One region of the Hydrogenophaga sp. GW101-3F08 genome, then DNA from elsewhere that is predicted to be linked to it. Evidence: riboswitches for the same ligand, from Rfam matches in the RefSeq annotation. Region 1 holds a riboswitch; the other holds the start of a gene.
What was found. A riboswitch is a leader RNA that binds a small molecule or an ion and turns the genes downstream of it on or off. The one in region 1 is predicted to bind S-adenosylhomocysteine.
Positions count from the first base shown of each region.

Region 2: linked by a shared signal. The riboswitch ahead of ahcY (adenosylhomocysteinase) and the one ahead of metH (methionine synthase) in region 1 are both predicted to bind S-adenosylhomocysteine.

Region 1 covers NZ_JBWKZP010000008.1:209,599-225,436, forward strand. Annotated here, with positions in the region: gene AC07YZ_RS19670 (acyl-CoA dehydrogenase family protein) at 1-906, opposite strand, end outside; gene AC07YZ_RS19675 (OsmC family protein) at 1,097-1,666, opposite strand; gene AC07YZ_RS19680 (sulfurtransferase) at 1,710-2,600, opposite strand; gene AC07YZ_RS19685 (AAA family ATPase) at 3,095-5,047, shown strand; gene AC07YZ_RS19690 (hypothetical protein) at 5,382-5,600, opposite strand; gene AC07YZ_RS19695 (sigma-54-dependent Fis family transcriptional regulator) at 5,690-7,291, opposite strand; S-adenosyl-L-homocysteine riboswitch at 7,373-7,496, shown strand; gene metH (methionine synthase) at 7,522-10,335, shown strand; partial or broken gene AC07YZ_RS19705 (double zinc ribbon domain-containing protein) at 10,434-10,601, shown strand; gene AC07YZ_RS19710 (hypothetical protein) at 10,614-11,324, shown strand; gene AC07YZ_RS19715 (hypothetical protein) at 11,481-11,900, shown strand; gene AC07YZ_RS19720 (D-hexose-6-phosphate mutarotase) at 11,950-12,867, opposite strand; gene AC07YZ_RS19725 (chalcone isomerase family protein) at 12,923-13,492, opposite strand; gene AC07YZ_RS19730 (DUF2164 domain-containing protein) at 13,590-13,865, opposite strand; gene AC07YZ_RS19735 (double zinc ribbon domain-containing protein) at 14,048-14,458, shown strand; partial or broken gene AC07YZ_RS19740 (ATP-binding protein) at 14,447-15,091, opposite strand; gene AC07YZ_RS19745 (phospholipase D family protein) at 15,484-15,838, opposite strand, start outside.
Region 2 covers NZ_JBWKZP010000007.1:26,088-41,925, reverse strand. Annotated here, with positions in the region: gene AC07YZ_RS17430 (Bug family tripartite tricarboxylate transporter substrate binding protein) at 68-1,048, opposite strand; gene AC07YZ_RS17425 (LysR family transcriptional regulator) at 1,176-2,441, opposite strand; gene AC07YZ_RS17420 (septal ring lytic transglycosylase RlpA family protein) at 2,496-2,915, opposite strand; gene metF (methylenetetrahydrofolate reductase [NAD(P)H]) at 2,912-3,742, opposite strand; gene AC07YZ_RS17410 (TlyA family RNA methyltransferase) at 3,779-4,546, opposite strand; gene ahcY (adenosylhomocysteinase) at 4,697-6,133, opposite strand; S-adenosyl-L-homocysteine riboswitch at 6,205-6,292, opposite strand; gene AC07YZ_RS17400 (HAD-IIB family hydrolase) at 6,348-7,151, shown strand; gene AC07YZ_RS17395 (MFS transporter) at 7,148-8,401, shown strand; gene AC07YZ_RS17390 (YeeE/YedE family protein) at 8,604-9,725, opposite strand; gene AC07YZ_RS17385 (hypothetical protein) at 9,872-10,255, shown strand; gene AC07YZ_RS17380 (class I SAM-dependent methyltransferase) at 10,289-11,020, opposite strand; gene AC07YZ_RS17375 (excinuclease ABC subunit UvrA) at 11,106-15,838, opposite strand, start outside.

The DNA of each region.
Region 1 (15,838 bases):
CGGCGTCTGTGCCAGCTTCATGATGCGGGCCACCAGCGCGTCGAACTCGGCCTGCAGTTCGGCGGGCCGGTCTTCCAGGTACTGGTTCACATGGCCGAGCTGGCCCTCCACCGCCCACATGCTGTCGATCGCGCCCTGGATGATGCCGGCCGCAATGCCGCACTGCAGCAGCACGAAGCCGCCGCGGATGCGCGCGATGGTCGGCTTGGCCGGGTCGGCCACCACGTCGTCCATGCCCACGAACAGGTCTTTGCAGTGCACGCTGTAGGTGCCCGTGCCTTCCATGCCCGAGAACTCGGGGCAGGCCTTGAGCGTGACGCCGGGCGCGTCGCAGCGCAGCATGAACATCATCTCGCGGCCGGCGCAGGCGCCGTCGATCTGCACCGAGGCGATGGCGCCGAAGTAGTGGTCGGGCCCGAGGTTGCTGACCCAGGGCAGGGTGCCGTTGACGCGGTAACCGCCTTCGACCGGTGTGGCCTTGAGCAGCAGGCTTTCGATTTGCGCAAAGCTCTTCATCGGGTTCGACAGGCCGGTGCCGCCCAGCGTCTCGCCGCGCACGTGGCGCGCCAGCCGCTCGCCGGTGAGCGCCGGGTTGCCCGAGGCCTGCATGTACAGCCCCGCCACGCACTGGCACCACATCATGAAGCCCGTGGCGCCGCAGACCTTGGCCGCCTCGGCCATGGCCAGGATGGCCAGGCCGTAGTCGCCCGGCGTGCCATCCGGCTGCGGCAGGTGCGCGCTCATCGCGCCGGCTGCGGCCAGTTGCTGCATCACGTCCACCGGGTAGGCGCCCCGGTCGATGGCGTAGGCCTGCTCGGCCAGCGGGCCCTGCGCGATGGCGCGCACCGCGTCGATGAGACCAGCGGGTGGGGTGGCGAGTTCGGGGGGCAGGTCGGCGGGGTTCATGGCGGGTCCAGTGGGTGGGGGCCCTTCGACAGGGCCTGTCCTGAGCCCGTCGAAGGGCTCAGGGCGAACGGGGGAGTTCGCTCCTTCCCCCTCTGGGGGAAGGCGGGGATGGGGGCCCGCGCGCCGGCAACGCCGCTTCATGCATGCCCCCACCCCCACCCTCCCCCAGAGGAGGAGGGAGCTAAAAACTTCAAGCCATCGAGATCTCAAACGGAATCGGGTTGCGCATCGTGTTGGCCACCGGCGAATAGAAGTTCGCGTGTTGCACGATCTCGTCCAGCACCTCGCGCGGCGCGTCGCCTTCCACCAGCACCTTCACGCGAATGGCCTGAAAGCCCATCTGCGGCGGCGTCATCTGCAGCGCACCACCGGCGCCCCAGGCGGCCGGGTTGCCGATGTCGCCTTCCAGAAACACCTCCAGCTTGCTCAGCTTCACGCCCTTCCAGGTGGCCACGGCCGTCACGCCCACGGCGATGCAGCCGCCCAGGCCCGAGAGCACGATCTCGCCCGGCGCGGGCGCCGTGTCTTCGCCGAACAGGTGCAGCGGCTCGTCCACCACCACCACGTGTTTCTCGCCCACGTGCGACAGCGAGCGGTACTGCCCCTCCATCACGGTGTGGACCTTGTTGGTGCCGCGCCGCGCCGGGTTGGCCTTGCCGCCCGCGGCGAAGTCGGCCAGGCCCTTGGCGTCGATGGGGCGCAGGTAGGCCTTGACGGTGGTCACGGGCGCGGTGGGGTCGAGGGTGTCGGTGGAAGACATGGGGTTTCCAGAAAGGTGAAAAACGGGTTGAAAAGAAAGCGGTTCAGGCCGCCAGCGCCAGGCTGGCGGGCTTGCTGGACTTGGCCACCGGCAGACCGGTCTCGATGGGCAGGCTCTCGTCGCGCGACCACTCGTTCCAGGAGCCGAAGTACATGCGCACGTCGGAGAAGCCGGCCTGCTTGAGCGCGAGGAAGCTGTTGGACGCACGCGCGCCCTTGAAGCAATACAGGTAGACCGTGTCGTCGGGCGCGATGCCGGCGGTGGCGCACTCGGCCTTCACCTCGTCCGGCGTCTTGAATACCGGGCCCTGCGCCGAGGGTTTCATGAAGCGGTACCACTCGATCCACTTCGCGCCCGGCAGGCGGCCCTTGCGCGGCGCGAAGTCTTTGCCGTAGGGCGAAGAGCTGTCGCCGATCCACTCGTCCACGTCGCGCACGTCGAGCAACACGGTGCTGGTGCCCAGCGCGGCCTGCACATCGGCCTGCGTCAGCATCACGTCGCTCATCGGCAGCTCGGGGAAGGTGGCGGGCACGGGCGTGGCCGCTGCGGTCGACACCGGCAGACCGGCGGCCTTCCAGGCGCTGAAGCCGCCGTTGAGCACCTTGATCTTGGGGTAGCCCAGCCAGGTCAACAGGTAGTAGCCGCGGCACGACTGGCCGTAGCCGCTGTTCATCGCGTCTTCGTAGAACACGGCCGTCTCGGCGCCCGAGAGACCGGCCTTGCCCAGCGCTTCGGCGAAGGTGGCCTTCAGCGCCTGCAGGCCCTCGGGCGTGGAGGTGGCGAGAAAGGTGAACACCTCGCGCAGGTTCACCGCGCCGGGGATGTGGCCAGCGGCAAAGGTGTCGGCGTCGCGCGTGTCGATGATCACCACCGGTTCGGCGGCTTGCAGCGTGGCGAGTTGATCGGGTGCGATCAGGGTGGCTTCAATGCTCATGGGGACCTCTTGAAAAGGGCAAAGGCAGGATGGCCTGGGTGCTCTTTTGCAACGGTCGTGCCAGGGTGGCGGGCGGTGGGGTCAACGTGCGCAAGCCGTTGATTTTGCTGGTTTTATGGGGGTTTTCGCAAGATTGCGCTGAGGATCGCCGCTGCGGGCGATTGCCACTGTGTTGACACAATGTCAACACAGTGGCGGTATTGCGGTTTGCAGTGGACCTGGGTGGCAAATGGGAGGTCAAGGCCGGGTTCGACTCGGTGCGGGTATTCAATGCGCCGGATCACTAACTGGTAAGTAGCGGTTTGGGTCGGCGGTGGCAGCGTTCAAGCTCACGGTCCCTGCAAAGTTACAGCCATTCGGGCGTGGTCAACGTGTCAGGAACGGTCGGTAGGTTTATGTGTGCAAACTGGCGAGGTGAACGTTCTCCAGATTTGAGCGACGTTGTAGGATCGCACCTCTGCCTATGCACGTTGTATAGGGATGCACTCCAGCACTTGGGGGCATTGCTGATAAAGTGGCCGGATGATCTTAAACAACCTTGCAACGCTGCCGCGCGTTTGTTAGGCACGGTCGAAATTTGCGCGACGCATACCCGTCGTACAAAAGACAAAGTGAGGATGCCAGTGACAAACATTGCTAAGGTTGCTTTGAAGCGGTTTAAACAATTAAAAGACTTCGAGCTTGACCTTTCCGATACGGCCGTGCTAATTGGTGCGAACAACTCTGGCAAAAGTAGTGTGCTTCAGGCATTGCATTTCGCTGTCTCAGTGGCACAGACTGCCAAGCTTGTTGGGGAAGGCGTCAAATGGGGGGCTGACAAATTCGAACTGTCTTTCAACCCCTCGCAACTCCTCTACTCGCCAATTGCGGACGTGCTCGCACTAGCGCACGGAGGGCAGCTGTACGAGGCGGCCGCTGGGCAGATTGAGGTAGAGGTCGTAATGTCCGATGGGAGCATGTGCCGCGTCGCCGTTCGGCGGGGCAGAAACCGAAATATCGCAGTGTCTCTCTCAGGGAAACTTGTGGGCGAGCGGCTGATGAATTTGGACCGTCCATTTACCGTGTATGCGCCTGGACTCGCCGGGATCGCCAAGGAAGAGCGGTATATGTCCCCCGGTGTGGTTCGGCGGATTGTTGCCCGAGGAGATGCAAACTTAGTGCTCCGGAATGTTCTGCTAATGATCTCTGAGGCTGACTTACGTGAGAGGGCGGAGCTACAAAAGAGACTGAGGGAAAATTACGAAAAGAAAAAGGTGGAAGGAAAGCCTGTCCCATATTGGGGCTACGAATTTTCCAGATTTCGAGGTCCACTTAAACGTTTCCAACAGGACATGCAAGCGCTGTTTCCTGGTATCTCATTCGAAATTCATTTTGACAGAGAACGCGACGAAAATATCCAGGTGTTTTTCACGCAACCAGGAATGCCACGTCTACCGATAGATGCTGCAGGGACGTCGATTTTGCAGGCCAGTCAGATCCTGGCTTACATCACACTTTTTCGTCCGGAGGTCCTTATTCTCGACGAGCCGGACTCGCATCTGCATCCAAACAACCAGCGAGCGCTTTGTGAACTAATTACGACCCTTGCAGAGGATCGAGGATTTCGGGCGTTGTTCAGCACGCACTCCCGACATGTATTGGACGCACTTAAAGATAGAGCGCAAGTCATTTGGGTTAGCAATGGTAAGAAGGTGGCCTATGACGCAGTATCCACACCCGCCATGCTAATGGAGCTAGGCGCGCTGGATTCTGTGGACTACTTTGCGAACGGTCAATTCACATGTTTAGTGGCGACAGAGGATAGCAAGAAGGAGTCTTTGGATGCACTGAAAGCGGTGTTGAGCAGTAACAGCTTTCCACTTCAAAAAATTGATGTCCGCCCGTATGCAGGTTGTTCGAAAATCGACGCTGCCAAGGTTTTGCGAAGTTTCCTATTGGATAAAGCGCCAAACGTAAGGTTTGTACTTCACCGAGATCGTGACTACTTGGATGATATCGCTATTGCAAAGATCGAAGAGGATCTCGCCAAGATAGATGCTCACGCTTTTGTTACAGCCTTAAGCGATGTCGAAAGCTATTTTCTCAATGCAAACCATATTGCACATCTTAATCCCGAACTAACTACTGCGCGAGCACAGGAGCTGATCGATGAGGCGACATCCGCAACGAGAGAAAAATCGATCAACGCTCTAGTTAATATTAGAACCGAGGCAGCGATCAGAGCCCGAAACGGCGGACCGGCTCACAACGCCGGGGAGCTCGCTACTGCGGCCTTCAAGGACTATGACAGTGATCCTGTGACGTGGCGCAGAGGGAAGATCGTCTTCAACGAACTCAAGTCTTTGCTCCACAAGGAGTTGAAGAAACAGGCGAAGATCTTGTACCCTTCCACTTACCTCATGTGTCCAGAGTTGCAGAAGATCAGAAGTTCCGTATGGCCCTCCTAGCTCTGCCACACCGAGCTTAAAGGCATGAGAGGCTGCAGATGTGGCAGGCTACTAGCCAGCTTGTTCGCTCAGACAGAATTCATAAGTCCGCACCGCCATATATCGGGGTGGGCGGCGACTACGAAGCTCGCCCAATATTTGCGTTGAATAACTTTGGTTCCAGCAATAACCGTCGCTCAGTGGCCGTGACGGAACTACGGTAAACAGTCGATTAACCGAAGGACATGAGTGATTGCTTGTTCTTGGTCCACAGACCGCTCCTGGCTGATGAGTGACATGTTCGCCCCAGTCGTCTTGGCAGATGAATCGTCCCGCAACCCGTTCGGCACTTCGTCTATCGGCAAACCAGGTCATCCGCATCCAGCGCAGGCGGACGCATCAGGTCTTCGTCGATGCCCATGACGGCGCTGGCCCGTTCGACGGCCCGCCACAGCAAGGGCGGCATCTTCAAAATCTCGTCGGGCGTGTCGGCCTGTGCGATCCAGCTGCTGATTTGTTGATGCTCATCGGGGGTCAGCAATGCCAGGTTCAGCATCTCGTCAATGGTTTTCATGGTGGCTTCGGTCAAGTCTGGGGGAACAGCGCTGATGCTGTCACACATCCCGAGCGCGGGCTTTCACGGTCATCTTTCACGTCGGCCCTTCACCGCAACCCCGCCTTGCGCAGCCGGTAGCCGAACTGCCGCAGCGTCAACCCCAGGCTCTGCGCCGCCCGCGACTGGTTGCCCTGGTGGCGGGTCAGCGCGTCCTGCAAGGTCTGTGGGTCGTGTGACGTGGCGCTCTGGTAGTCGCGCACCAGCCCGGCGCCTGCGGGCAGGGCCGGCGGTATCGGGGCCGAGGCGGGCGCGGGCCGGGCGCCCGCCAGCGCCTCGGGCATGAAGCGCTCCAGCGCCGCGGCCGTCACCAGCGTGTGGTCGGCCAGCAGCACCAGGCGCTCGATCAGGTTGCCCAGCTCGCGGATGTTGCCGGGCCAGTCGTGCGCCTCCAGCCGCGCCAGCGCGTCGGGCGCGAGGTTGACGTTGCGCTGGTGCGCCTGGTTGGCGCGGCTCACGAAATGCAGGGCCAGCGCGCGCACGTCTTCGCGCCGCTCGCGCAGGCTGGGCAGGCGGATCGGGATCACGTTGAGCCGGTAATACAAATCCTGCCGGAAGCCGCCGGCCTGCACCTCGCGCGCCAGGTCGCGGTTGGTGGCCGCGACCAGTCGCACGTCGATGCGGATCTCGCGCGTGCCGCCCAGGCGCACCAGCGTGCCTTCCTGCAGGGTGCGCAGCAGCTTGCTCTGCATGGCCAGCGGCAGCTCGCCGATCTCGTCCAGAAAAATGGTGCCGCTGTTGGCCTGCTCAAACCAGCCCGCACGCGCCGTGCTCGCGCCGGTGAAGGCGCCGCGCTCGTAGCCGAACAGTTCGGACTCGAACAGCGTATCGGGAATCGCCGAGCAGTTGACCTTGATGAACGGCTGGTCGCGCCGGCCGCTGGCCAGGTGCACCGCGCGGGCAAACAGCTCCTTTCCGGTGCCCGACTCGCCCAGCAGCAGCACCGTGGCCTGCGACTGCGACACGCGCTCCAGCTCGCCCAGCGCCCGCAGCAGCGCGGGCGAGCGGCCGATCAGCCCGTAGCGCGCGCTGCCCAGGTCGATCGCGCGCTCCAGCGCCTCGTTGCGCGCGGCCAGCTGGCGCCGCTCTTCGGCCACCAACTGCTCCAGCTGCAGCAACTGGCCGGCCAGCGTGGCCAGGATGCGCAGCAGCGCCAGGTCGTCGTTCAGGTGCCGCTGGCGGCTGCGGATGCGGTGGCAGGCCAGCACGCCCACGGTGGCGCCGTTCACTTCGATCGGCAGCGCGATGAAGGCCACGGTCTGCGGCGGCAGCTGGGCGCGCGCCACGGTGCGAAAGAGGAACAGTGGCTCGGCGTCCACGTCCTGCACGATGGCGGGCAAGCCGCTGGCCAGCACCCGGCCGGTGATGCCCTCGCCCCAGCGGAACACGCCGCGCGCCGCCTCGTCGGCGGTGAGGCCATAGGCGTGGCGGATGGACGCGGAGCGCTCCGCGCCCGGCGCCGCCTCGTCGGCCAGCACCATGCGCCCCCGGTTCAGGCCCAGCAGCTCGCTCATCAGGTGCAGCATTTCGCGCAACACGAAGGCCGGCGCCAGGCTGCGGCCCACCAGTTTCATGACCTCGCGCATGAGCAGCAGCTCCTGGGCGTGCCAGTCGGTGCCGGGGGTGTCGGGGTCGGTGCGGTGGGGTGGCATGGGCGTGGGAGGGGTTGGCGGGAGCACAAGCAAACATCGCACCAGCGCCGTGCCTGGCGCCGTTGGCGGCTAAAATCACCCCCTCTCAAGGAGCGCTGCAGCGCCGGGGGCATCGGCCAGATGCCCGCACCCGGTGTCAGGCTTGAGACGTCGGGGCCACACGGCCCTGGCTGGTCGTACAGACCCCCAACGGCGCTCACCAGTTTTTGCCCGCAACCCTGGTGAGCCTCATGTCCGTTGTTTCCGATTCCACCGCTTCCGCCCCGTCCCACGCCGCCGCCGTGCCGCCCATGCTGCTGTCCGGCCTGGAGCCGTTGCGCATCGGCGAGGGCAGCCTGTTCGTCAACGTGGGCGAGCGCACCAACGTGACCGGCTCCAAGGCTTTCGCCCGCATGATCCTGAACGGCGAGTACGAGCAGGCGCTGGCCGTGGCGCGCCAGCAGGTGGAAAACGGCGCGCAGGTGATCGACATCAACATGGACGAGGCCATGCTCGACAGCAAGGCCGCGATGGTGAAGTTCCTGAACCTCATCGCGGGCGAGCCCGACATCGCGCGCGTGCCGGTGATGGTGGACAGCTCCAAGTGGGAGGTGATTGAGGCCGGCCTGCGCTGTGTGCAGGGCAAGGGCGTCGTCAACTCCATCAGCATGAAAGAGGGCGTGGACGAGTTCAAGCGCCAGGCGCGGCTGGTGAAGCGCTACGGCGCGGCGGCCGTGGTGATGGCCTTCGACGAAAAGGGTCAGGCCGACACCTACGAACGCAAGGTCGAGATCTGCGAGCGCGCCTACCGCATCCTGGTGGACGAGGTGGGCTTCCCGCCCGAAGACATCATCTTCGACCCCAACATCTTCGCCATCGCCACCGGCATCGAAGAACACAACAACTACGCGGTCGATTTCATCAACGCCACGCGCTGGATCAAGCAGCACCTGCCGGGCGCCAAGGTGAGCGGCGGCGTGTCCAACGTGTCGTTCAGCTTCCGCGGCAACGACCCGGTGCGCGAGGCGATCCACACCGTGTTCCTGTACCACGCGATCAAAGCCGGCATGGACATGGGCATCGTCAATGCGGGCATGGTGGGCGTGTACGACGAGCTGGAGCCTGAACTGCGCGAGCGTGTTGAGGACGTGGTGCTGAACCGCCGCCCAGACGCCGGCGAGCGCCTGGTGGAGGTGGCCGAGACCGCCAAGAGCGGTGCCAAGGACGAGAGCAAGAAGAACGAGTGGCGTGCGCTGCCGATCCGCGAGCGCCTCAGCCACGCGCTGGTGCGCGGCATGAACGAGTTCATCAGCGAAGACACCGAAGAGATGTGGCGCGAGATCGAGCGCGAGGGTGGCCGCCCGCTCAACGTGATCGAAGGCCCGCTGATGGACGGCATGAACGTGGTCGGCGACCTGTTTGGCCAGGGCAAGATGTTCCTGCCGCAGGTGGTGAAGAGCGCGCGTGTGATGAAGCAGGCCGTGGCCCACCTGTTGCCCTACATCGAAGCCGAGAAACTGGCGCAGCAGGCCGCGGGCGCGGACGTGAAACCCAAGGGCAAGATCGTGATCGCCACCGTGAAGGGCGACGTGCACGACATCGGCAAGAACATCGTCACCGTCGTGCTCCAGTGCAACAACTTCGAGGTGGTGAACATGGGCGTGATGGTGCCCTGCCACGAGATCCTGGCCAAGGCCAAGGAAGAGGGCGCCGACATCGTGGGCCTGTCCGGCCTGATCACGCCCAGCCTGGAAGAGATGCAGTATGTGGCCGGCGAGATGCAGAAGGACCCGCACTTCCGCGAGAAGGGCATTCCGCTGCTGATCGGCGGCGCCACCACCAGCCGCGTGCACACGGCGGTGAAGATTTCGCCGCACTACGAAGGCCCGGTGGTCTATGTGCCCGACGCCTCGCGCAGCGTGAGCGTGGCGCAGAGCCTGATCGGCGACAGCCGGGTGAAGTACATCGCCGAGCTCAACGCCGACTACCACCGGGTGCGCACCCAGCACGCCAACAAGAAGCAGGTGCCGCTGTGGCCGCTGGAAAAGGCGCGCGCCAACAAGTGGCTCCCCGCCTTGCCCCCTCTCCCGCAGGCGGGAGAGGGCAGGGGTGAGGGCTCTCCCGAATCCGCCTGGGCCAGCCACCAACCCACCCAGCCGAAATTCATCGGCAAGCGCCAGTTCAAGAACTTCGATCTCGCCGAGATCGCGAAATACATCGACTGGGGCCCGTTCTTCCAGACCTGGGACCTCGCCGGCCCCTACCCCGCGATCCTGAGCGACGAGGTGGTGGGCGAGCAGGCCACCAAGGTGTTCGCCGACGCGCAGGCCATGCTCAAGAAGATCATCGAAGGCCGCTGGCTCAGCGCCAACGGCGTGATCGGCCTGTACCCGGCCAACACGGTCAACGACGACGACATCGAGCTCTACACCGACGAGAGCCGCAGCCAGGTGGCGCTCACCTGGCACGGCCTGCGCCAGCAGACGGAGAAGCAGGAGGTGGACGGCGTGCTGCGCCCCAGCCGCTGCCTGGCCGATTTCGTGGCGCCCAAGGGGGTGGCCGACGACTATGTGGGCCTGTTCGCCGTCACCGCCGGCCTGGGCGCCGACAAGAAGGAGCGGCAGTTCCTGGACGCCAACGACGACTACTCGGCCATCCTGTTCAAGTCGCTCGCCGACCGCCTGGCCGAAGCCTTCGCCGAGTGCCTGCACCACCGCGTGCGCACCGACCTCTGGGGCTACGCGGCCGACGAGGCGCTCAGCAGCGAAGACCTCATCAAAGAGAAATACCAGGGCATCCGCCCCGCACCGGGCTACCCGGCCTGCCCCGACCATTCGGTCAAGCGCGCCATGTTCGCGCTGCTGCAGGCCGACGAGATCGGCATGGCGCTGACCGAAAGCCTGGCCATGACGCCCGCGGCCAGCGTGAGCGGCTTCTACCTGAGCCACCCGGACAGCAGCTACTTCAACGTCGGCAAGATCGGGGAAGACCAGGTGCAGGACCTGGCCGAGCGCAGCGGCGTGGCCGCCAGCGAACTGCGGCGCTGGCTCGGGCCCAACTTGTAACCGTTTGTATGGGAGATTCCCCCGCTCGACCACCTGCGGGGACACAGCATCGGCGCACTGTGCTAGAAAGTGCCCAGACTTCAAGTGACGGGTAGATCATGGCGGTGTGCAAGGCTTGCGGAACAGAAAACAGGAACAAGGCGAAGTTCTGCAGGGGCTGCGCTGCGCCATTGCCGCCAGAGGCCGCGTCGACGCGCGGCGGCGCGCTTCCAGAACACATCTGCCCGACCTGCAAGGTGCGCAACCCGGCCAAAGCCCGGTTCTGCCAGGCCTGCGGCGTGCCCCTGGTTCCGCCGTCGGTGGCCTACCACCCCATGCCCGAGCTTCCCGGGAGCGGCACCCGCCAGCGCGCAGGCGTTCTGCTGGTGGGGGTCGTGCTGGTGCTGGCGAGCCTTGGGACCTGGTGGAAACTGAGCAACACCAGCGACCCGGCCTCGCTGGCCGCCACGCCCGAGGCCACAGTGCCCGCCGCTTCCGCGAACGAACCGGCGCCGCCCGCCCCGGTGCCCGCCCCCGAACCGGCCGTGCCGGACCTCGCCACGGCCTCAACGGCGCCGGGCAGCGAGACGCATCTCTCGGAGGCCGAGCGCCTGCGCCTGTCGCTGGAGCGCCTGGAGCGCGAGGACCAGGCCCGCTCCGCCGCGCTGGAGCAGCAGCGAGCGGCCATGGCGGCGGAACAGCGGCGGCGCGCCGAGCAGGCCCGGCGCCGCGCCGAAGCCACCGCGGCGGCGGCCGCGTCCCCGACGCCTGCGCCGGCACCGTCGCCGCAACCCGCCACGGCGACACCGGCCGAGGCGAAAACCGAAACCACTCCGCCGCCCGCGGCGTCCGCCGCCACGGTGGAGCTGGCCTGCGCCGGCAGCACCAACTTCTTCGCGCGCGACCTGTGCCGCATCCGCGAGTGCCGCAAACCGTCTTTCGCCCGCGACCCGATCTGCGTCCGGTTCCGCGAAATGGAAGAAGCGAGCCGCCGCAAGCTGGACAACTGATCGCCCTGCAAAGCGCGGCTGGCGGCGCGGGCCGTTCGCGCTGAACGGGTCCGTGACGTCCCTCCCCGGGGCGGGCGCCCCGATTGGGCTTGTGGTGTGGGCCCGAATCGCTACCATGCAGCTGTCCACAACGGACAAGACCAGGGAGGTCAAGCGATGAAAAAAAGCATGGTGATCGGGGCCGCGTTGCTGTGGTTCGCGGCGGTGGCCCGCGCGGCCACGCCCACGGAGCAGATGGAAGGTTTCCTGCTCCAGCTGGAGCAACAGGGGGTGGAGCCGGCGGTGCAGGCGTTTTTCCGGCCCAGCCCGGGGGCCAGCGTGGCCATGCCGCAGATTTTGATGATGCAGCAACAGCTCAAGACCGTGCTGCCCACGCTGGGCACCGCGAGCGGTTTCGAGAAGGTGCGGGAATGGAGCCTCGCCCCCTCCCTCATGCGCCTGATGTACCTGGGCAAATACCCGCAGACGCCGCTGATCTGGAGCGCCTATTTCTACAAGAGCAGCGACGGCCAGTGGTGGCCGGCCCGGCTCGACATCAGCACCGATCTGAACAAGGCCCTGGACGGGGTGAATTGAGGGGGCTGGAAGGCCTTCGTTCCGCCTCCGATTCCTTGCACCGCCGCGTTCAGCCCAGGCCGGCCTGCCAGCCGATCTCTGTCACCAGCCGGTGTTCGCCACCCGGGAGCACCGTCACCGCGTCGTCCGCCACGTTGGCGGTTTCCACGCAGACGAAGCGCTGGTATTCGTCGTCCGCCAGATCGGCCATGCCGGCCGCCAGGGTGGCCCCGGGGTTCCACACCACGGCGCTGCGGCTGCCTTCGCTGCGGATGCGCAGCGTGCGTTGCCCGGCACCGTCCTGCACGCTCAAAGCGGCGGGGGCGCCGGTGTAGATGCGGTCCACCTCGGCCGTGAACGTGACCGCGCCCAGCTGCTGCCGCAACGCGCCCGAGGCGCCGGCCGCCTTGTCGAGGTAGGGGCAGTCGTCCAGCCCGGCCACGGCGGTCCGCGCCAGTTCGCCCACCGCCAGGTAGCTGTGCAGCGCCTGGGTGGTGGTGAACGGCTGGCCGCCGGTGTTGCGGGTCAGCAGTGCCAGCCGCAGGCTCGGGCCGACGGTGATCTCCAGCATCAGCTGGAAACCGTGCGGCCAGATCGCCCGGGTGTCGGGTGTGTCCGTCAGCGCCAGCGCGATGCGCGTGGCGCCGTCGGGCAGGGCGGTGGTGCCAGCGACCGACCACAGCCTTGTGCGCGCGAAACCGTGGTTGGGCCGGCCCAGGCCCTCGGGGTCGGGGCCAAACCAGGGCCAGCACACCGGGACGCCGCCCCGGATCGCCGTGCCCACCTGGTACCTGGCGCGCTCGCTCACAAACAGCAGGTCGGCGCTGGCCGTGTGCGGGCGGAACCGCAGCACCTGGCCGCCGTGCAGGGACACCTGCGCGCTGGCGTGCGCGTTGTGGACCTCGATCAGCGGCAGGCCGCCTGGCCCGGCGATGAAGGCCAGTTGATCGGGGATGGCGTGGGCGGCGTTCAGGTGGTCGAGTGTCATGGGAGTCCCTGGGGGGCGGAAGCGGCCGGCATGCGCCACCGCTCGAAGCTGGCGCTCAGTTGCCGAGCAGGCCTTCCTTCAGACGCATGTCGACCGGGTCGTTGCCCAGCCAGATGCGCAGCACCATCTGGAAAAACTCCGCGTCGTCGATGGCATCGCCCTGGGCCACACCCTGGATGAAGAACTGCGTGCCCTTGCCCGGGACGAACTCCATGGCAAAGGTGTGGCCCTCGTCCACATGGCTCTTGCCCGAAAAGATGTCGATCAGGCGCGTGGTCGAGAGCGTGTGCTTGCGCATCAGCTCGGGCGGGTTGTTGTCCTTCAGGCCGCGCAGGAAAGCCAGGCCCAGGTCGGTGCCCGAGACCTTGCGCTGCGCCACGAAGCTCAGTTTCTTCGGGCCGGGCAGCGCCAGCACCGCCTCGGAGGTCTTTGCGGTGGCGGGCAGGTACATCGCCATGTCGTACACCTTGAAGATCGCCTTGTAGCGCGTGCCGGTGCCGTTCATCACCAGCGTGCTGCCCGCCAGGGTGGTGGTTTTTTCAAAGGCGGTGGCCGCGCCGGAAACGCTGGTGGCGGCGAGCAGCGCCGTGGCCAGTATCAGCTGGAGCAGGGAGGAGGGCTTCATCGGGTTGTCTCCGTTGTTGTGGTTGGGGATAGGGTCTCGGGGGTGAAGTATGGGCAGTGCGGGCGCCCGCTCGGTGCCCAGGCGCCGCCGTTGGGCGTCAGCCGCGGCCGCGGGGCGGGCGGCTGGCCGCCTTCCAGTAGCCGAACTCGTCTTCGTGCACCTCGATGTCCAGCTCCTGCACCCGGCCCAGCAGGCGCTCCTGCGCGTCGGCCACGGCCCGGTTGTAGATGCTCGGGCCGATCTCCTTCAGGAAGAAGTTCAGCAGCCCGCCCGCGGCCACGTTGCCGATGGGCTCGTCCATGTGTTCGCGGAAATAGCGCTCGATGGAGGTGGTGGCCTGCTGGCGGGCTTCTTTGGAGAGTTCGATGCTCATGGTGGTCGGGTCCGGGTGGCGTGCGGGTTCCGAGTATCCCGCTTTGGTTCTCCTTTTTGGCGCCGTCCGCGGGCGTTTCAACCGCCCATCCCGGCGCCACGCCCGCTTGCGGGCCGGCGGCGGGCCGCGGCGCCGGGCGGTGCTAGAAACCCTGCAGGAACGGTTCAAACGACAGGTGATTCATGGCGGTGTGTGCAGCATGTGGGGCTGAAAACGGGGACAGAGCGCGGTTCTGCCAAGGTTGCGGGACCCCGCTGGGGGCCAAGCCCTCGGCCCCACGCCACGAGCCCCAGGCCCCCACCCAGGCCGCGGGGCTGTTGCAGACCTGCCCGGCCTGCCAGTCCAAGAACCCGCTGGCCGCCACGGCCTGCCGGACCTGCCGCGCCTCCCTGCTCCCCGCGCTGGCGACGCCCAGCCGCAAGGCCGCGCCCGTGGCCCGGGGGCCGAACGCCGGCCGGCTCGTGTTGGTGGGCCTCGTGCTGGCGAGTGCGGCGGCGGGCGGCTGGTGGTTCGGCACGAACCGCGAGAAAGCCGCGCCGGCAACGCCGAGGGTGGCGCTCGTGGCGCCGGACGCGGGGCCCTCAACCCCCTGACCGCAGCGCCCGCCGGTACTGCACCGCTTCGGCCACGTGGCCCACCCCCACCAGATCGCTGCCCGCCAGGTCGGCGATGGTGCGCGCCACGCGCAGGGCGCGGTGGGTGCTGCGTGCGCTCCAGCCCAGCCGGGCGGCGGCGGTGTTGAGGAACTTGAGGGCGGTGGCGTCGGCCTGCAGGTGTTCGTCCAGCGCCGCGCCCGCCAGCGCCTGGTTGGTGTGGCCCTGGCGCTGCTGGGCGCGGTCGCGCGCGGTCTGCACCCGTTCGCGCACCGTTTCGCTGCTCTCGCCCAGCGCGCCGTGCAGCAGGTCGTCGGAGGGCAGGGCCGGCACTTCCACGTGCAGGTCGATGCGGTCGAGCAGCGGGCCGCTGAGCTTGCCCTGGTAGCGCGAGATCTGGTCGGGCGTGTCGCGGCAGGCCCGGGTGGGGTGGCCCAGAAAGCCGCAGGGGCAGGGGTTCATGGCGGCCACGAGCTGGAAGCGCGCCGGGAACTCGCTCTGCATGGCGGCCCGCGAGATGCGGATGTGGCCACTTTCCAGCGGTTCGCGCAGGGCCTCCAGCGCGGCGCGGGGAAATTCCGGCAATTCATCCAGAAACAGCACGCCGTGGTGCGCCAGCGAGATTTCACCCGGTGGGCACATTCAAAGTTAGGCTAACAAATCACCAAAGTTGTAGTGCAACTTTGGTGATTTGGGCTGAAGTGCGGTTGCGCGGCTGCTACCACGAGTTTCTTGTCTCTCCAGTTTCAGGAGGTTAGGCGTGCGACCAACGTGTCTGAAATGCAGCGATTGGAGCCGGTCGCCGCCGTCAGGCGCGCTCTCGGCATCCCCATCAAGCCGACGCTCGATTCGGCCCCCAGCGCTGGCCCGGGCGGCAGCTATGCGAGGTACAGCTGACCTCGGGTCGCTGCCGAGTTGTCTCGATACTCCGACGACTGTTTCCCTGCAGCGCGACTGGTGGTACCAACCTTTTGCGGTCGGCCAGTTGGACTTCGTTAACGTTTGTTATACGGTGAAGTTGCCCTTCATTCCTTGCCACAGGGTAAATTGGTTTCAGTCCAGGGAGGGGCTGACAGCACTTGATTCGCGGCGCGCCTAACGTCGGCAGAGAAGAATGGATCCCGAAAAATTGCAGTCAAAAGTATTTCAACCTTCACAACAGTTTCATTCTTTCTCTGTTTTCCAAACCTATCCACAATCCATTGATCTGTCGCCAACCCCGATCCTTCCCTGTCTCCGGCAGAGTGTTCTAACAAAATGCCTGCACGGTTAAGAAGAAGATGACATGCCCAAGTCGCAATCTTCCCCAGCCGACGATGCTCAACATCAGGGAGTGCACCTTTAAGTCGACTAAATACATCTTGCTTTACCGCACGAAGC
Region 2 (15,838 bases), on a different contig from region 1:
CAACACCGTCGAGACGGCGCCTTCAGCGGCTCAAAGGGCGTGCGAAGCGCTATGGGGGTGTCGCACCCTAGGGCGCTTTCATGTTGCTGATCCTGACCACTTCGGCCCAGCGCGGTATTTCCCGCACGATCAGTTCTCCAAACGCTTTCGGGGTGGTGGGCGTGGGCGTGGCGCCTTCGGTGGCGAGTTGTTGCGCCACATCGGGCAGCGCCAACGCCTTGTTGATCTCGGTATTGAGCAGGGAGACCAATGCCGGTGACATGCCCGCAGGCGCCACGATGCCGTACCACTGGTCGGCCTCAAATCCGGTATATCCGCTCTCGGCAACGGTGGGAACGTCGGGCAGAGAGGGCAGACGCTGCGGACTGGACACGGCCAGCGCGCGCAGCCTCCCGTCCTTGATGTGCGGGATGACGGCGGGCGAGCCGGTGAAGGTGGCATCCACCCGCCCTCCGATCACGTCCACCACCGACGGCCCGGTCCCCCGGTAGGGAATGTGCAACATGAAGGTTTTCGTCTTTTGCTTGAGGTATTCGAACGTGATGTGCGCAGCACTTCCGTTCCCGCCGGACGAGTGCGTCAGTCCACCCGGTCGTGCCCGTGCGGCATCGATCAACTGCTTGAAGTTCTGGATCGGGGAGTCGGCACCCACCACCAATACGTTGGGCACGCGGGCTACCCAGGCCACGGGCGTGAAGCTCTTGACGGGGTCATAGCTCAACCGGGGATAAATGGACGGGTTGACCGCCAAGGTGCCGATGTGCCCCATGAGAAGCACGCTGCCATCGGGTGCAGCTTTGGCCGCCTCGCCCGCTCCGATGGATCCCCCGGCACCGCCCCGGTTGTCGACCACCACGGTGGCACCCAGTGCGAGAGCGAGCTTGGGAGCGATGGCACGGGCCAGGATGTCGGTGGAGCCCCCCGGAGGGAAGGGAACGATCAGCCGGATGGTCTTGGGCATCTGCGCCTGGGCCCAGGGCCACGCGGCTGAAGCCAGGGCAACGGTGATGAACGTGCGGCGGTGCGTGCCGAAAACCGGGTCTGACATGAAAACTCCGTTGGCGAGAATGGGATGCGGATGAGGTTGCCAGAAGTGTCTCCACCACGGCCCCTCCGGACCAACGCTCAATGGGCTCGAACCTTCGCGTTTGACTTATACGGCCATGGGACAAACCCTAGCGATCCGGCACACCCGTGGTTTCAATACCCGTCCAGGAGCGACCCACCGCCTGCAACGCCGCCTGCAGCCCCTGGCATGCGAGGGACGGCAGGCCGTCGCGGCGCAGCGTGATGCCGATCCGGCGTTCGGTGCCCCTCAACACCAGGGGGAGCACTTCGAGCAAACCGGAGTCCACGTCCGTCTTGATCTGCTGGGGAGACAACAGGGCCACGACGTCCCCCATCAGCAGCATCGCCCGCACGACCGAAGGGCTGTTGGCCTGCAGGCAGACACGGGGCAACCAGCCCACCGCCGCGAACACGCCATCGAAGGCCCGTCGCGCCGGCGTCCCAGGCAGGGGAGCCACCCAGGTCGCCGTCCGCAGGGCCCCCAGCTGCAAGCGCCGATCCGCGAGCGCACAGGGATGACCCCGCCGGACCACCGCGACCAGAGAGTCCACGAAAAGCTCGTGCTCGACCATGTCGCCGGGCGACTGCTCACCGCGCAGCGGGCCGACCATCAGATCCACATCGCCTTGTCGCAACAGCCGCAACAGCGTCTCGTAGGTGCCATCCACCACGGTGGCCAGCACCCCCGGCTGGGTCCGCAGCAGACGGGACAAGGCCTGCGGAACCAAGGCCGTGCTGGCCATGGGCAAGGCCCCCACGACCAGTTCACCCCGCGGCTGACCAAGGAAGGTGGCCACCTCCTCGTGGGCGATGCGCAGCTCGCCCAGTGCGAGCTTCACGTGGCGCACCAGGCAGTCGCCGGCCTCCGTCAGTCGCGTGCCCTGTGCCGATCGCCTGAACAACGGCGTCGCGACCATGCGCTGCAACGCCTGGAGGTTTTGGTGTATGGCCGACTGCGAAAGACCCAGCTGCGCCGCCGCCGCAGACTCACCCGAAGCGCCCGACACCGCCACCAGCGACAGCATCATGGCGTCGGTCACCGTCCGCTCGAGAGCGGATGGCCGCGACCCGGAGCCAGCGGCACCCCAGCGCTTCTCGATCTCGGCATGTGCCGCGATCAGGTGGGCCAGGGCACGGTGGGTCCTGAGGGCAAGCACCCGACCGGCCGGCGTGCAGGCCATGCCCCTTGCCCCACGCTCGAACAACGGCAAGCCCAGACGCTGTTCGGCCTGTCGCAGCGAACGGGATACCGCCGAAACCGACCGGAAAAGCGGCTCAGCCGCGCGGGTGGCACTGCCGGTCTGGGCCACGGCAGACACGGCCCGCAGCCAGCGCAAGGGCAATCGTTCCGTGAGATGGGCAGCCCGATTCATGACAAGGGATTCGTCAGAGCGCCGTCGGGTGGACTCGTACCGGCAGGTTCGTCTTCAAGGCCTGAGCAACACCACCTGGGCCGTGCCGGACTGGACCAGCCCGATGGCCGCTGCGGCGGCGCGGCTGAGGTCGATGACACGGCCCTTGGCGAAGGGACCGCGGTCGTTGATGCGCACCACCACCTCCTGGCCGCTGCCCAGGTGGCGCACCCGCACCCGTGTGCCGAACGGCAGGGTCTTGTGGGCGGCCGTCAGCGCATGCATGTCGAACGGCTCGCCGCTGGCGGTGCGCCGGCCCTGGAACTGCTGGCCATACCAGGAGGCCATGCCGCGCTCGATCTCGCCGCCGCCCGGCCCGTCCCATGGCCCACCGGGCAACCCCAGGTCGGGCAGCGACGGCTCGCGCGTGGTGGAACAACCACCCAGCCACAGCGCCGTGGCCAGGGTCAGCAGCAGCGCGGCCCGCGAGTTCATGACAACCGCAGGCGCTGCACGATCTCCACCGTCGCGGCGCTCTGGTTCATGGTGTAGAAGTGCAGCCCGGGCACGCCGGCGCGGTGCAGGCGATCGCACAGGTCGCTCACCACGTCCAGCCCGAAGGCCTTGATGGACGCGGTGTCGTCGCCATAGGCCTGCAGGCGCATGCGGATCCAGCGCGGAATCTCGGCGCCGCAGGCGTCGGAGAAGCGCATCAGCTGGGTGGAGCTGGTGATGGGCATGATGCCCGGCACCACCGGCACGTCCACGCCCTGCTGGCGCAGGTCGTCCATGTAGCGGAAGTAGGCGTCGCTGTTGAAGAAGTACTGGGTGATGCCCGAGTTCGCGCCGGCCCGGACCTTGGCCACGAACGCGTCCAGGTCGGCCTGCGGCGACTTGGCCTGCGGGTGGGTTTCCGGGTAGGCCGCCACCTCGATGTGGAACTGGTCGCCGGTTTCGGCGCGCACGAAGGCCACCAGATCGCTGGCGTAGCGGAACTCGCCGCCCAGGCCGTAGCCGCTGGGCAGATCGCCGCGCAGGGCCACCAGGCGGTGAATGCCGGCACCCGCATAGGCCGCGAGCCGCTCGCGGATGGACTCGCGCGACTGGCCGATGCAGCTCAGGTGCGGCGCCGCCGAGCAGCCCTCGGCCATGATCTCGGTCACGGCCTGCAGCGTGCCGTCCTGCGTGGAGCCGCCGGCGCCAAAGGTGACCGAGCAGAACTCGGGCTTGAGCGCGTAGAGCCGCTGGCGCACGGCGCGCAGCTTCTCGGCGCCGTCGGGCGTCTTGGGCGGAAAAAACTCGAAACTCAGTGGCAGAGCCATGGTGTTGCCTCAGTGGGGTGGCACGGGGCGCCGGCCTCAGACCGTGCGCCGCGCCCAGACAAAAAATTCGCGGTTGCCGTCACCGCCGGTGATGGCGCTCTCAAAATAGTCCTGCATCGCCAGCCCGTTGTCCAGGCAGGCCTGTTCGATTCGCTCGCGCACCCGTGCGTAGCTCGTGGTGCTCTTCACCAGGCCGCCCTTGCCGATGTGTTCGGGCTGCAGCTCGAACTGCGGCTTGACCAGCATCAGCAAGTCGCCACCGTCTTTCAACAGCGGCACGATCGCCGGCCACACCAGGGTCTGCGAGATGAACGACAGGTCGCCCACGACCAGGTCGAACGGTGCCGCGGCGGCCTCGCCACCGGCTTGCGCCAGTTGCTCCGCCGTGAGTTCGCGGGCGTTGCATTTTTCGATGCAAACCACGCGCGCATCGCCGCGCAACTTGGGGTGCAGCTGACCCTGCCCGACGTCGACGCCCACCACCTGCGTGGCGCCGCGCTGCAGCAGGCAGTCGGTGAAGCCACCGCTGCTCTGGCCCACGTCCAGACAACGCAGCCCTGTCACATCGATGCCGCCGTGCAGGAGCGCGCCTTCCAGCTTCAGGCCGCCACGCGACACGAAACGCGACTCCGCCGTGTCCAGCAGCTCCAGCTCCACCGTCTCACGCAGTTCGTCGCCGTTTTTGGTGACGGCCTTCCAGTCGCCACCGGCCAGGCGCCAGCGCACGCCAGCGGCGATCAGCCGCTGGGCCTGCGAGCGCGAAGCGGCGAGGCCTCGCTCAACAATCAACTGATCAGCACGCATGGGTGGCACAGAGCAACGAATAGAGCAAGCTCGCCGGAGCGAAACGAGCGGTCCGAAGGCCGCGAGAGCCCCAGGGCGCCGCGGAACCGGCTTCGCCGGGCCGCCAGCGTCGCCCCCTGGGGGGTGACGCCGAAGGCGGCGCGGGGGGGATCAATACCTATACGTGTCGGGCTTGTACGGGCCTTGCTTGGGCACGCCGATGTAGGCGGCCTGCTCGTCGCTCAGCTCGCTCAGCATCGCGCCCACCTTCTTCAGGTGCAGGCGCGCGACCTTCTCGTCCAGGTGCTTGGGCAGCACGTAGACCTTGCCCACGTCGTAGCCTTCGGGGTGGGTGAACAGCTCGATCTGGGCGATGGTCTGGTTGGCGAAGCTCGACGACATCACGAAGCTGGGGTGGCCGGTGCCGCAGCCCAGGTTCACCAGCCGGCCCTTGGCCAGCAGGATGATCTTCTTGCCGTCCGGGAAGATCACGTGGTCCACCTGGGGCTTGATCTCTTCCCACTGGCAGTGGGCTTCCAGCTTGGCGACCTGGATCTCGTTGTCGAAGTGGCCGATGTTGCAGACGATGGCCTGGTCCTTCATGGCGGCCATGTGCTCGAAGGTGATCACGTCGCGGTTGCCGGTGGTGGTCACGAAGATGTCGGCCTTGTCGGCGGCGTACTCCATGGTCACGACCTTGTAGCCTTCCATCGCGGCCTGCAGGGCGTTGATGGGGTCGATCTCGGTCACCCACACCTGGGCAGAGAGGGCGCGCAGGGCCTGGGCCGAGCCCTTGCCCACGTCGCCGTAGCCGGCCACACAAGCCACCTTGCCGGCGATCATCACATCGGTGGCGCGCTTGATGCCGTCCACCAGGCTCTCGCGGCAGCCGTAGAGGTTGTCGAACTTGCTCTTGGTCACCGAGTCGTTCACGTTGATGGCGCGGAACAGCAGCGTGCCCTTGGCCGACATTTCCTTCAGGCGGTGCACGCCGGTGGTGGTCTCTTCGGTCACGCCGATGATCTGGGCGCTCTTGCGGCTGTACCAGGTGCTGTCCTCGGCCAGCTTGGCCTTGATGGCGGCGAACAGGATGCGCTCTTCTTCGCTGCCCGGGTGGGCCAGCACGCTCTGGTCGCGCTCGGCCTGCTTGCCCAGGTGCATCAGCAGCGTGGCGTCGCCGCCGTCGTCCAGGATCATGTTGGGGCCTTCGCCTTCGCTGCCCTTGGGGCCGAAGTCGAAGATGCGGTGGGTGTAGTCCCAGTAGTCGGTCAGGGTCTCGCCCTTGACGGCGAACACCGGCGTGCCGGCGGCGGCGATGGCGGCGGCGGCGTGGTCCTGCGTGGAGAAGATGTTGCACGAGGCCCAGCGCACTTCGGCGCCCAGGGCCTGCAGGGTCTCGATCAGCACGGCCGTCTGGATGGTCATGTGCAGCGAGCCGGTGATGCGCGCGCCCTTGAGCGATTGCTTGGGAGCGAATTCTTCGCGGATGGCCATCAGACCGGGCATTTCGGTCTCGGCGATGCGGATTTCCTTGCGGCCCCAGTCGGCCAGGCCGATGTCGGTGATGGCGCAGTCGGTGGCGACGGCGGCGGGAATGCGTGCGTTCATGGTTCGCTCCTGAGAAGGTTGAATGAACCACCCCACGCGCGAAACGGGAATAAAAAAGCCCATCGCACGGAAGTGGATGAGCGTCGTTGCATGGATTTCCGAGCCTCACGCCCCGCGCTGACCGGTGGTCAGGGGTGCGCTGCAACGCTCCTCGGATGGCAACGATTCTAACGCAGGCAACCGTTTTGGCTATCTGCGAAACTGGCGGGCCTTTATGACCCATCCCCCGCTATCCGACTGGCCGCTGGCCGAGCGCGCGCGCATCCACGGCGTGCTCACCGACATCGACGACACGCTCACCACCGAGGGCGTGATCACGCCCGACGCTCTGGCCGCCCTGCACGCGCTGCGCGCCGCCGGCCTGCCGGTGTTCGCCATCACCGGGCGCCCGGCGGGCTGGAGCGAGGCCTTTGCCCTGGCCTGGCCGGTGAACGCCATCGTGGCGGAGAACGGTGCCGTGGCGCTGTGGCGCGGCGCCGATGGCGCGCTGTGCAAGGCCTGGCTGCAGGACGAGGCCACCCGCCGCGCGAACTTCGCGCAACTGCAGGCGGTGGCGCAAAACATCCTGACCACACTGCCACACACCCGCTTGTCGCAGGACAGCCCGGGGCGCGAGACCGACATCGCCATCGACCACAGCGAGTTCGCCCACCTGGACGACGTGTCGATCCACGAGGTGGTGCGCCTCATGCGGGCCGGTGGCCTGAACGCCACGGTCAGCTCCATCCACATCAACGGCTGGATCGGCGGACACGACAAGCTCGCCGGCGCGCGATGGATCGTGCGCAGCCACCTGGCACGTGAGCTCGACGCCGAGCTCGACCGCTGGGTCTACGTGGGTGACTCCACCAACGACGCGCGCATGTTCGGCCACTTTGCGCACAGCGTGGGCGTGGCCAACGTGGCGCGCTTCTGGGACCAGCTGACGCACCGCCCGCGCTACGTGACGCCAGGCGAACGCGGCGCGGGCTTCGCCGAGCTGGCACACGCTGTGCTCACCGCGAAAGCGCTCGCATGATCGAGCACCCGCTGCCGCCCGGCCACGGCGGCTCGCCCCTGCCCGCAGCCCCCCCGGTCCATGCCCGGCTCGGCCTGGTGGCCATCTTCGGCGCCACCTTCTTCGAGCTGGTGGGCTATTTCATGCTGCTGCCGCTGCTGCTGTTGCGGCTCAAGGGCGACGGCGTGTCCACCACACTGGCCGGGCTGTTCGCGGCCAGCGGCTGGGTGGGCGTGTTTCTCATCACGCCGTTCGCCTCGGCCATCACCCAGCGGCTCGGGCGCCGGCCCACGCTGTGGCTGTCGGCGCTGATCCCGGTGATCTCCACCACCGGCTTTCTGCTCACCGACTGGCTGCCCGCGTGGTTCGTGCTGGACTTCATCGCCGGCGCGGCCTCGGGCCTGCGCTGGGTGCTGGCCGAGGCGGTGGTGGCCGAGTTCGCGCCGCCCCTGAAGCGCGGCCGCATGGTGGGCCTGTTCGAGACCATGGTGGGCACCACCTTCGTGATCGGCCCTGCCCTGCTCGCCGTGCTGGGGCCGCAGAACCCGGCGGCGCTGTGGCTGGTGCTGGCCAGCCTGTTCATCGGCCTGCTGTGGAGCCTGGCGATCCCTCCGCTGCCGCGCGCGGTCGACGCCCACAGCGCGCGCGTGGGCCTGCACGGCGTGTGGCATGCGCTGCGCGCGCACCCGCTGATCATGACGGTGGGCTTCGTCGGTGGTTTCTTCGAAAGCGGGCTCACCTCCATCCTGCCGCTGTACGGCCTGAGCCTGGGTCTGGGCGTCGCGGCGGCGGCCTTGCTGGTCTCGGCCAGCGGCCTGGGCAGCGCACTCATGATGCTGCCCGCCGGCCTGCTGGCCGACCGGCTGGGCGGCCTCCCGCGCTGGGGCGGCGCCCACCGCGCGCGGCTGGCGATCATGCACGCCTGCGCGCTGGTCACGCTGGCGGCCACGGCGCTCATTCCCTTCGTGGCCGGCACGCCCTGGCTGGCGGCGGCGGTGGCCTTCTTCTGGGGCGGCGCGGGTGGCAGCCTCTACACGCTGGCCATGATCGACATCGGCTCGCGTGAAGAGGGCATCACCCTGGTCAACAGCACCGCCGTGCTGGTGCTGTCGTACACCCTGGGCGGCGTGCTCGCCCCGGCCCTGGGCGCGGCCATGCTGGATTGGGCGCCGGTGCTCGGCTTCCCCGCGCTGCTACTGGCCGTGGCCGGGCCGGGCTGGTGGCTGTTGCGCAGGGAAAGCCGCTCTTCAAGGCCTCTGAGAAGCGCCTGAAGCAACACCAGACCAGGCCAGCGCGGAACTGGCTCCGCCAGGCCGCAGCTGATGGCCGCCGTGCAACGAAAGCCCCCTCAAAGCCTCAGAGCACCGCCCGAAGCAACGCCAACCCAGGCCAGCGCGGAACTGGCTCCGCCAGGCCGCAGCTGGCGCCCCCCGGGGGGGGGGTGACGCCGAAGGCGGCGCAGGGGGGGACCGTTCAAGGCGCAGCGGTCGGAGCGTTCGCCGCCCGCGGAGCCGGATCGTCCGACGGCGCTGGTGCGGGCGCGGGTTTGTTCGCGCCGTCGAACACGCGGTCGGCCACACCGCCACCGATCCACATGCCCGCCAGCGTGACCCAGGCCGTGAGCGCGAAGATCGCGCCGCCCGTCATGCCCGCGCCCACGGCGCAGCCCCCCGCCAGCATGGAGCCGAAGCCCATCAGGATGGCGCCGACGATGTAGCGCGGCATGGTGTAGCCGCCGCCGAAGCCTTCGAGCTTCCAGTCGCCCCCCACCAGGGCGCCGACCAGCGAGCCGAGGAACACCCCCGGCATCAGGCCCAGGCCAAAAGTCCAGGGTTCGCCGGGCGCACTGAGCACCCGCATCAGCCACTCGGCCGAGGGACCGCTGAAGGTCAGGCCCTGGATCTGCACCGGCTCGAAGGAATGCGCCATCACCTGGTAGGTGCCGGCCCAGGCCAGCGCCACCATCAGCCCAGTGCCGATGCCGCCGGCCCACTTCCAGAAGCCCCAGCCACTGCGGTAGGCGAAAAACAGCGCGGTCACCAGCCAGACCATGCCGAACGCCAGGCCGTCCCAGGGCCCGGCCCCGACCAGCGCGAGCAGGCTGCGCGAGGGGCCACCCTCCACCACCCACCAGGTCGACACGGTTTCGCGCCAGGGCGCGAGCACGCCGTTGAGCGAGGCCTGTGCCGTGACCGCGAAGATCAGCCCCGAGAGCAGCGCGCGCAGGTTGCCGTTGGCCGACAACACCAGCAGCCGGCTCGCGCAGCCGCGCGTCATGACCATGCCCACGCCGAAGATCAGGCCGCCCAGCAGCGCGCCCGAGAGGCTGCCGCGCGCCGAGAGCTGGCGCGCCGTGCTCACGTCCAGCAGCCCGGACAGCACCAGCAGCTGCGCGGCCACCACGGCGGTTGCGAACGCCAGCAGCCACACGGTGAGCTTGTCGCCGAAGCGGCCGTGCCAGAACTCGATCACCGCCGCGCGCAGGCAGAAACGCGAGCGCTGGGCAAAAAAGCCGAAGCCCAGCCCGGCCAACAGGCCGCACAGGGCCAGCACGCCCGGTTCCCCCACCCGCTCGATCCAGCTTGTCCAGTCCATGACGTCTCCGTTTATGAAGATATGCGCAAACGATCATGTTACGCCGACCAATCACCCCAAAGCTTGACGCGGCGCAACTTCTGGCGAACCCGGCGCGCCGGGTAAGCTCCAACGCCCCACCCGTACCCGCACCGAAAGGACTCCCCATGGCCATTCCCTGGCTGGTTGCGCTCAAAGTCATTCCCTGGGGCGATGTGATCGAACACGCGCCCAAGGTGCTCAGCGCCGCGCGCAAGCTGCTGGAGCGCCAGCGCGCGCAGACCCCGGCGACGCCCACCGCCGACGTCATCGAGATGCCGGCGGGCGAAACACCGAGCCTGGGAGAGCTGACAAACCGCCTGATCGCGGCGCAGCAGCAGATCCACCAACAGGCCCAGGCGCAGGAACAGCTGACCCAGACCGTGGCCGAACTGGCCGAACAGAACGCGCGCCTGGTCACGGCCGTGGAGGCGTTGCGCGTGCGCTCGCGCCTGCTGCTCTGGGGTTTTGTGGCGCTGGCACTGGCGCTGGCCTGGATGGCCTGGACCTGAACCGGCCGGCTCGGTTGTGTCGAACGGGTGGTCTCAGCGCCGGCGAAACGGCGCCTGGTAGAGCCACACCGGTTTGCCGTCCACGTTCTGCAGCCGGCCCTGCGGTGCCCAGCCGCCGGCCTCGAACTCCAGGCTCACCAGCCAGCTCCCGGGCCGCAGTTCGCCCGCCGCCTTGTCCATCGCACGCGGCATGCTCTCGGGCCGCTGAAACAGATAGACCAGGTCGTAGCCCGACCAGTCGGCGGCCCAGATATCGGCCCGGCGCACCTGGGCAAAACGGCAGCGCAAGGCGCACAACGCGGTGAGCGGCCAGCTCCATTCGAGGCCGTGGATGCGGGCCTGGGGGTATTCACCGTGCAGCGCCTTCAGGCCCGCGCCGAGCCCGCACCCGGCGTCCACCACCCGCGCGCCGTCCGGCAAGGGCGCCTTGTCCGCCAGGCCCCGCAGCGCCGTGGCCGGGGTGGGGAACAGCGGCGCATCGCGCCAGGTGTTGAGCGGGTAGAGCGCGAGCAGCAGCGCCAGCGGCAGCAGCCAGACCCAGGCCGGCAGACCGGCCGCCGCACCGCTGGCCAGCAGCGAGAGCGGGAACCCGGCCAGCATGAACACCCGGCGCCAGGGGGTGCGCCCGGTCCAGGCCGGCAGGCCCGAGACCAGCAACGCCAGCACAAAGGCCGCCACCGCGCCCAGCCCGGCCACGCGCAGCCCCAGGAAAACACCCCAGGCGAGCGCCCAGGTCAGCAGTGCGGGGAGCGGCCAGATCAGCATGGTGAGCGGCATTGTCGCCGCTGCCACCGGCCTGCCGGGCCACAGTCGTCGCCCCTGGAGAAAGGCACTCAGCGGCGCGAGGGGACTACACCCGCGCCAGCACCGGCCCGAGCACGCGCCCGGTGTGCGTGTCCAGCCGCACCACCTCGTCGGGCGGGGCCTCGGCCACCACACGGCCGCCGCCCCCACCGCCTTCGGGGCCCAGGTCGATGATCCAGTCGGCCTCGGCCATCACGTCCAGGTCGTGCTCGATCACGATCACGCTGTGGCCGCCGTCCACCAGGCGGTGCAGCACGCGGATGAGTTTTTCCACGTCGGCCATGTGCAGGCCGACCGTCGGTTCGTCGAGCACGTAGAGCGTGTGCGGTGCCTTCTGGCCGCGGCGTGTGACGTCGTCGCGCACCTTGCTGAGTTCGGTCACGAGCTTGATGCGCTGCGCCTCGCCGCCGCTCAACGTCGGGCTGGGCTGGCCCAGTGTGAGATAGCCCAGGCCCACGTCTTTGAGCAACTGCAGCGGGTGGGCGATGTTGGGCATGCTGGCGAAGAACCCGACCGCCTCGTCCACCTCCATCTGCAGCACGTCGCCGATGCTCTTGCCCTTCCAGCTGACGGCCAGGGTTTCGGGGTTGAAGCGCGCGCCGTGACAGACCTCGCAGGGCACTTTCACGTCGGGCAGGAAGCTCATCTCGATGGTGCGCATGCCCTGGCCTTCGCAGCCCGGGCAGCGGCCTTCGCCGGTGTTGAAGCTGAAGCGGCCCGGGCCGTAGCCGCGCGCCTTGGCTTCGAGCGTGTCGGCGAAGAGTTTGCGCACCGTGTCCCAGAAGCCGATGTAGGTGGCCGGGCAGGAGCGCGGCGTTTTGCCGATGGGGGTCTGGTCCACTTCGAGCACGCGGTCCACCACCTCGGAGCCCAGCAGCTTGTCGCAGCCGGTCCAGGTGGGGCGCTCGCCCGCGTCCCAGGCCGTGCGGCCGGCGAAGGTGCTGCGCTGGGACACGGCGGCCGCCGCGTTGGTGAGCAGCACGTCGCGCGCGAAGGTGGACTTGCCCGAACCGCTGACGCCGGTGACGACGACCAGGCGCTGCAGCGGGACGGCGACGTTGAGGTTCTGCAGGTTGTGCAGGCGGGCGCCACGGACTTCGAGCCAGGGTATGGCCCCCTCCCCCGCTGGGGGAGGGTTGGGGTGGGGGCCCGCCAGAGAAGAAGTGTCCGGCACGCCAGCCCCCATCCCTGCCTTCCCCCAAAGGAGGAAGGAGCCATTCGGGGTCACTGTGCGCCGCGGCTGCAGCGGGTGTTTCATCGCGTGCAGCAGGTAGCGCCCGGTGACGGATTCTTCGTTCGCCGAGAGGTCGGCCACCGTGCCCTGCGCCACCACGCGGCCACCGCGTTTGCCGGCGCTGGGGCCGATGTCGATGATGTGGTCGGCGCGGCGGATGGTGTCTTCGTCGTGCTCCACCACCACCAGGGTGTTGCCCTGGTCGCCGAGCTTGTGCAGGGCGTTGAGCAGGATGGCGTTGTCGCGCGCGTGCAGACCGATGGTGGGCTCGTCCAGCACGTAGCACACGCCCTGCAGGTTGCTGCCGAGCTGTGCGGCCAGCCGGATGCGCTGCGCTTCGCCGCCGGACAGCGTGGGCGCGCCGCGGTCGAGCGTGAGGTAGTTCAGGCCCACTTCTTCCAGGAAGGCCAGGCGGCTTTCGATTTCGGGCAGCAGGTCGCGTGCGATGTCGGCTTCGCGCTGCGTCAATAGCCCCCACGCGCCGCCGCTGACGCGGGTCGCTGCCCCCCGAGGGGGCTGATCCGGCTTGGGACGGCCCGGCGTCGGATCGTCGGCCACGCCGCCATCGCCCATCAGGGTCCGGACCCATTTCCGGACTTCGTTCACCGACAACCGCGCCACGTCGGTGATGCCCACACCGCCAAATTTCACCGCGCGGGCCTGGGCGTTCAGGCGGGTGCCTTCGCAGCTCGGGCAAGGCCGGTCCGCCAGGTCTTCCACATCGGGTTCGGCAAAGCTCTGCTCGCGCCCGCGCTCCCCGTCGTCGCGCACCGAGTCGTCGAGCGCCTTGCGCTGTTCGCGCGACAGCGCGAGACCCGTGCCCACGCAGTCCGGGCACCAGCCGTGTTTGCTGTTGTACGAAAACAGGCGCGGGTCGAGCTCGGGGTAGCTGGTGGCGCAGACCGGGCAGGCGCGGGTGGTGGAAAACACCTCCAGCCGACCCAGGCCCACGGTGGACGTGCCCTCGGCCAGCGCCTGGCTCAGGCCGTCGAGCGGGTGCAGCACATGCACCTGGCCTTTGCCGATCTCCAGCGCCTTCGCGAGCTGGCGGCGCCACCAGGTCTCTTCGTCGGGGCTGACCACGCCGTCGGCCACCGGCAGTTCGATGGTGTGTTCCTTGAAGCGGTCGATGCGCGGGAAGCCCGACGTGGGCAGGAACTCGCCGTCCACGCGCAGGTGCGTGTGGCCGCGCGGGCGCGCCCAGTCGGCCAGCTCGGTGTAGACGCCCTTGCGGTTGACCACCAGCGGCGCGAGCAGGCCGATGTGCCGGCCCGCGTAGCGCGTGAGGATGGCGGCGGCGATGCTCTCGGGGCTTTGCGGCATCACGGCCGCGCCGTCGTGCACGCAGTGCTGCGTGCCCAGCTTCACGTAGAGCAGGCGCAGGAAGTGCCAGACCTCGGTGGTCGTGCCCACCGTCGATTTGCGTCCACCACGCGAGAGCCGCTGCTCGATGGCCACCGTGGGCGGGATGCCGTAGACCGCGTCCACTTCGGGCCGGCCCGCGGGCTGCACGATGCTGCGCGCGTAGGCGTTGAGCGATTCGAGGTAACGCCGCTGGCCTTCGTTGAACAGGATGTCGAAGGCCAGCGTGGACTTGCCCGAGCCGCTCACGCCCGAGATCACGTTGAACCGCCCGCGCGGGATGTCCACGCTCAGGTTCTTGAGGTTGTGTTCCTTGGCGTTGACGATGCGGATGGTGTTGGGCTGCGGCGCGGCCACGTGCGCGGTCTTCGCCGCACCCGGCACGCGGGCGGGCGCCAGGTAATCCGCCACCCGGCCCTCGTGCGCTTCGTGCACCTCGCCCATGGACAACGCGTACTCGCGCAGCGACAGCGCGGTGTGGCTCGTGGGGTGCTTGCGCACATCCTCGGGCGTGCCTTCGGCCACCACCATGCCACCGCCCTCCCCGCCTTCGGGGCCGAGGTCGATCAGCCAGTCGGCGGCGCGGATCACGTCCAGGTTGTGCTCGATGATCACCAGCGAGTGCCCGGCCTCCAGCAGCTTGCGCAGGGAGCGCATGAGCTTGGCGATGTCGTCGAAATGCAGGCCGGTGGTGGGTTCGTCGAACAGGAACAGCGTGCCCTTGCGCGAAATCGGCTGGCGGCTGGCGCTCGCCGTCTTGGCGGCTTCGGCCAGGAAGCCCGCGAGCTTCAGGCGCTGCGCCTCGCCACCCGAGAGCGTGGGCACCGGCTGGCCCAGCTTCACGTACTCCAGGCCCACGTCCACGATGGGTTGCAGGGCGCGGATGACTTCGCGGTCGCCCGCGAACAGCGCCGCGGCCTCGCTCACGGTGAGGTCGAGCACGTCGGCCACGTTGAACGTGCGGCCGCCCCGTTCGATGCGCACCTCCAGAATCTCGGGCCGGTAGCGCTTGCCGTCGCAGTCCGGGCAGCGCAGGTACACGTCGCTCAGGAACTGCATTTCGACGTGCTCGAAACCCGAGCCGCCGCAGGTGGGGCAACGGCCGTCGCCGCCGTTGAAGCTGAACTTGCTCGCGGTGTAGCTGCGCTGGCGCGACAGCGGCGCGTCGGCGAACAGGGCGCGGATGGCGTCCCAGGCCCCGACGTAGCTCACCGGGTTGGAGCGCGCGGTCTTGCCGATGGGCGACTGGTCGACGAACACCACCTCGGACAGGAAGTCCGCGCCGAGCAGGCGGTCGTGCGCGCCGGGGGTGTCGGTGGTCTTGCCGAAATGGCGCAGCAGCGCGGGCGCGAGCACGTCCTGGATCAGGCTGGACTTGCCCGAACCCGAAACGCCGGTGACCACCACCAGGCGCTGCAGCGGGAAGTCCACGGTGACGTTTTTCAGGTTGTGTTCGCGCGCGCCTTCCAGGATGAGGCGCGGCGTGTTGTCGGTCACCATGCGCTTGAAGCCCATGCCGACCTGCTTGCGCGCGCCCAGGTAGGCGCCGGTGAGCGTGTCGGCATCGCGGATGGCTTCGGGCGTGCCGTCGAACACGATCTGCCCGCCGCGCTCGCCTGGGCCCGGGCCCATGTCGATCAGCCGGTCGGCCGCGAGCATCACCGCCGGGTCGTGCTCCACCACCACCAGGGTGTTGCCCGCGTCGCGCAGGCGCAGCATGGCCTTGTTGATGCGCGCCATGTCGCGCGGGTGCAGGCCGATGCTGGGTTCGTCGAGCACGAACAGCGTGTTGACCAGCGAGGTGCCGAGCGCCGTGGTGAGGTTGATGCGCTGCACCTCGCCACCGCTGAGGGTGCGGCTCTGGCGGTCCAGCGTGAGGTAGCCGATGCCGACCTCGCAAAGGTAGCGCAGGCGGGTGTTGATTTCGTCGAGCAGGAGCTTGAGGGCCTGCGCCTGGCCGGTGTGCGACTCCTTCCCCCCCTGGGGGAAGGCGGGGATGGGGGCCTGCAGGCCAACAGGCCCCCACCCCTGCCCTCCCCCAGCGGGGGAGGGAGAAAGCGATGCAAAGAACACCCTCAACTTGTCCAGCGGCAGCAGCATCAAATCGTGCAGGCACAGGCCGGGCAAGGCTTCGAGCTGCGCGCGCGACCACTTCACGCCCTGCGGCAAATAGCGCTTCTCGG